One region of the Lactobacillus sp. ESL0259 genome, then DNA from elsewhere that is predicted to be linked to it. Evidence: predicted binding sites of a transcription regulator. Region 1 holds the regulator's gene; the other holds the start of a gene.
What was found. The regulator LexA, encoded in region 1, represses DNA repair genes until DNA is damaged. The targets are predictions, from matches to a motif close to CNAACANNTGTTNG.
Positions count from the first base shown of each region.

Region 2: a site for LexA is predicted at 917-930, ahead of xerS (tyrosine recombinase XerS). Genes of this name have one in related genera too.

Region 1 is NZ_REHP01000006.1:255,854-258,268, forward strand. It holds gene F5ESL0259_RS05055 (ABC transporter ATP-binding protein) at 1-147, opposite strand, end outside; gene F5ESL0259_RS05060 (YneF family protein) at 220-435, opposite strand; gene F5ESL0259_RS05065 (DUF896 domain-containing protein) at 505-753, opposite strand; gene lexA (transcriptional repressor LexA) at 897-1,520, shown strand; gene F5ESL0259_RS05075 (MerR family transcriptional regulator) at 1,558-1,932, opposite strand; gene F5ESL0259_RS05080 (hypothetical protein) at 1,992-2,291, shown strand.
Region 2 is NZ_REHP01000006.1:71,401-73,815, forward strand. It holds gene xerS (tyrosine recombinase XerS) at 985-2,070, shown strand; gene F5ESL0259_RS04185 (NUDIX hydrolase N-terminal domain-containing protein) at 2,089-2,415, opposite strand, start outside.

The sequences.
Region 1 (2,415 bases):
ACCTTTATCCAATTGATCTGCCATTAAGCCTAAAATTCTCGGTGGTACTAAGTTAACAACAGATGTAAGTGCTAAAAATGTAATACCGATGAGGTAACGCTTTTTTTCTTTTTTAAAGAACCATCCTAATTTAAAAAATATTCCCATTATTCACCTTAAAATTCAGTAAAAAAGCGGAGAAATTATTCTCCGCCGCACTAATTCAATCTAGTAAAATTGTTATTTTTGATGCTTCATCATGTTCATCACTTGGTTGACCTTCTTAGCCGAAGGCTTTTGGCCCATTTGAGACATCATAGCAACAATCATATCTTCACTGATTGGCGGATTATCTTTAAAATATTTTTTCATATATGATCTAGCACCATAGAAGCCCCCTACAAGGCCCAATAATAGTGCAATCACAATCAGAAAAATCGCTAATCCTAAATTCATAAAAAAATCACCTCAATTTGTCCAATAGTTATATCTTACCTAAAAAATAAGGAAAATTAAAGATCAAAGTTAATCTTTTCTTAAACCTTTTTTTCTTTGAGCTCGCTTTGCTTTCTCAGACGTAATTTCCTTACCATTCTTGTCAATTATGACTAAATTTTCAACATCTTGCTTGAAGCCAGCTCTAAAATTTTTGATAAATTCCTGGTGTAATTCCTTACGTTCTTTCTCTTCAGCTTCAGTTAAGCCTACGGATTTCTTTTTGTGATAAAGCTCATTAATACGACTGATTAATTTTTTTTCGGGATCTTCACTCATCTTTGCACCTCTCAATTAAAAAATTCTACCTTATTTTGGCAACGAAAAAAAGTATTAATTTTTTAGAACGTTTGTTTGCATTATACGAAATATTTTGCTAAAATTAAACATATAAGAAAACGTTTATAATACTGGAGATAATTATGACAACTAAACAAAATACTAAGCAGTTGCAAATTCTACGCTATATATATGAAACAGTTGAGGACAGAGGATTCCCTCCTACTGTACGCGAAATTTGTCATGCTGTAGATTTATCTTCAACTTCAACTGTACACGGCCATTTATCTAGGCTAGAAAATAAAGGTCTACTGATCAAGGATGCCACCAAACCAAGAGCTCTGGAAATAACAGATGAAGGTAAAAAAGCAATTGGCGTCCAGCCGAAAGAAATTCCCGTAGTTGGTGATGTTACAGCTGGTCAACCGATTTTGGCTGTTGAAGATATAGAAGATTACTTTCCCTTACCTCCAGATCTGGCAAACGATGCAGGAGATCTTTTCATGTTGAGAGTTCATGGTGAAAGTATGATAAACGCTGGTATCTTAAACGGAGACAATGTCATTGTCCGTAAGCAGTCTTCAGCAATCAACGGAGAAATTGTAGTGGCTATGACCGATGAAAATGAAGCAACTGTAAAACGGTTTTACAAGGAAAAAGGTCACTATCGATTGCAGCCTGAAAATGATACGATGGCACCGATTATATTGTCAAGTGTTCACATTTTAGGTAAGGTAGTTGGTCTATACCGTAATACTATTATTTAACAAAAGAACTTTATAGCATTATTGGAATAAATAAAAATTATTTTTTACGAGTTTCAATAATGCTTTTTATTTGCAAAATTTCTCCTACTTCTTCCAGCACTTTTTTCTGCATTTTTAATTTGTTTATTTTTGCATTTATAACAGCGATTTTATCCTTAATTAACTTTAAGTTTTGTTTACGCTGCTTTTCAGTACTACACGACTCATCGTGTAGTTTTTTTATATCCTTTATTTCTTGAAGTGAAAAGCCTAAGCCTTGGAACTCTTTAATTGCTTCAAAAGTATCAGTTTCGTTTTCAGTAAACCAATAGTTTTTTCCCTTACGACCAGGATTTAATAATTTTAAATAGATATAATGTCTAACGGTATCAGGTGTAGTATTTTCCTTTTGAATAAATTCTTTCAAATACATAATTATTTCCTTGACGTTGGGTCGACCCCAGATGGTTAAATTTTTGTGGAGGTATTAAAATGTCATATCTTACAATCTTATTTAATATTATATATGGTGTTATCATGATCAGCGCCAGCTTTCTATCTTTTACTAGTTTGCCAATTTGGCTAATCATGATCAACGTTTTGTCCGCATTAGGCATTATTGCCGGAAGTTTTCTAAAAAAACCACTTTTAACTACTATATTTTTAGTAGCAGTTTTACTTACCGCTCTAGCAAATGGAATTTTTCTTTACGGACAAATCACTTGGTCTCACTGGTTTATCAGACTTATTTTGACTATTATTTTGATTTGCTTGAACTTTAAGTATTTTTAGATATTTATCTAGCAAAATTCCTGTTAATAGTCAAGTGTAACTTCTCAAAATACTGTCATGATGGCAAGAAATTGACTTTCCACAACTAATGCTTTAAATCTATTCACAAACTTTATATTGAAAA
Region 2 (2,415 bases), 180 kb from region 1:
TTATCAGAAAACTTTTGGCAACTTTTGAATATCAAGTAATTTTTGTTTGAGTTCAAGCGGGTGATTTAGGTTTGATATATTTCATCATACTGCAGTAGTAATATACAACTTCGTATAATATATATTATGTAAAGTTATATTAAAAATTCAGGATAGAGGGTTAATCAACAAATACATTGGTTAAAATATTTATGTTGACACAAGTATTTAGAGTCTTTTAAAATTAACTGATCATTTAACAGCAATTAATTATCTCAGTAGTAATTTAAATTTTTCTTACATAGATAGATTTCCATCTTTGAATTCACAAAATTTAATATAGAAACAACTAGTTCTAAATCGTAAAAGTTTATGTATTAAGTGGCAAATCATCATAAGTGTGAATCGTTAATGTAAGTGGTAAGTTTAGTGTCTTTTTAATTGGTATAAAGAAAGTGTGCGATTTACTGGAAATAGTAATTTGGTGTTACATTTATTTTATTGCTTTCATTAAAATTATAGTTTTAATGAAAGCAAATAAAGGAAGTATTGCAGTCAAAATTTTCTTTATATCAGACTCTAACGCTCACACAAAGTTAGCAATTAGCGCGTAAGTTTTTAAACGAGATATTTTAAATTGTTGCTTTAAATATGTTAATGTATAGCTTAAAAATAAAGCTGTTTCCCCTCTTTTAAAGTAAGCTGCAGCTAGCTCCAATTACCTGGTTTTCTCTCCTAATGCTCTATAATTTTGATCTGAACACTCTATTTTTAGTAATTAATTATCAGGCTTAAACAACTAAATAATATTTAACAAATCACCCTCTTAATTTCTAGCAAATTAAACCGCAGTTCAAAAATCTGTGCGATAAATGTACTTGAGCGACTATCTGTTTGATTTTTCCCCTTTCTTTAAGGTAACCAAGAATAAAAAAGACAAACATACATTCTGATTTTGCTTTATAATAGAATACATAATTATTTCAGTCAGGAGAATTTTGCTACGTGGAAACAAAAAGATACTTAGATCTAATCGATGATGAATTGAAAAAAATGCCGGATTTTGTCAAAGATTATAACTTTGGTACCAGTCATTCTTTAGCTACATCCTATCAATATTTAACAGAAATCAGACGTTTCTTTGACTGGCTGCGCCAAGAAGGCATTTCACAGGCTAAAAATAATCAAAAAATTGAAACCGAAACTTTGGCCAAACTGCAGCGTAATGACATTATGCTTTATATTAACTATTTGGGTCACGTCAAAAATAAGCAGGGTAATCTTAACTCCCCCACTACTATCAATCGTTCCATAAATGCGTTAAGGTCCTTGTTTAAGTTTTTAACCATAACCGCTGATAATATTAATGGTCAGCCATATTTTGAACGAAATGTAATGCTTAAAATTGATTCACTCAATAATACAGAAACGCTGAACTACCGTGCACATGTCCTTGAATCACACATGTATACCGGCAAATTAAAATACCAGTTTCTAGACTTTATTGCTACTAAATACGAACTTCAATGCAATAAACATGCTCTACCGGGTTTTAAAGTTAATAAAGAACGTGATATGGCAATTATTGCATTAATTTTGGGAACAGGGATAAGGGTCTCAGAATGTGCAGGAATTGATGTTTCTGACATTAATTTTAGAAAGGCTACGTTGGACGTAACACGTAAAGGTGGTCAAAGAGACAGCGTTCCAATTGCCGAATGGACAATAATTTATATCAAAGGATATAAAAAGATTCGCCAGGAACGCTATTCAGCCTCAAAAAAAGATGCAGCATTTTTTCTTACACGGTGGCACAATAAAACAAGAAGAATTACTGCCAGTGCAATTGAAAAGATGGTTAATAAATATTCAGCTGCCTTTGGACATCCACTTACCCCTCATAAATTGCGCCATACTGTGGCTTCTGAATTATATGATGTGACTAAAGACCAGGTTTTGGTTGCCCAGCAGCTGGGACAAAAAGGAACTTCAGCAACTGATTTATATACTCACGTCGATCAAAAAAAGCAAAGAGCTGCCTTGAATGAGATTACTGAAGCTGATAAAAACAATAGTAAAAAGCAAGCATAATAGTGCTTGCTTTTTTGGTTATTCGAATCTTGTCTGCCAATTTGAACTTTGATTAGCCTCAAAGCACATTTTTATTTCTGCTAAAGAGTTTCGTGGTACTGACAAAGCTGGCAGATTATCAAAGTCAAAGAACGAGCATTTTTCAGTTTCAGTATTATTGACAAACTTTCCTCCTAAATCTCTGCAGAGAAAAATAACATTGCACACATTGATATCGCGTTCAACTCGTTTATTATCATAAATGTTAGTTGAATGGTTATTTACGGCAATAATTTGCTCAACCGCAATTCTATGTCCAGATTCTTCTTCTGCCTCCTTTATACAATTTGCTTTAACCGTCATATT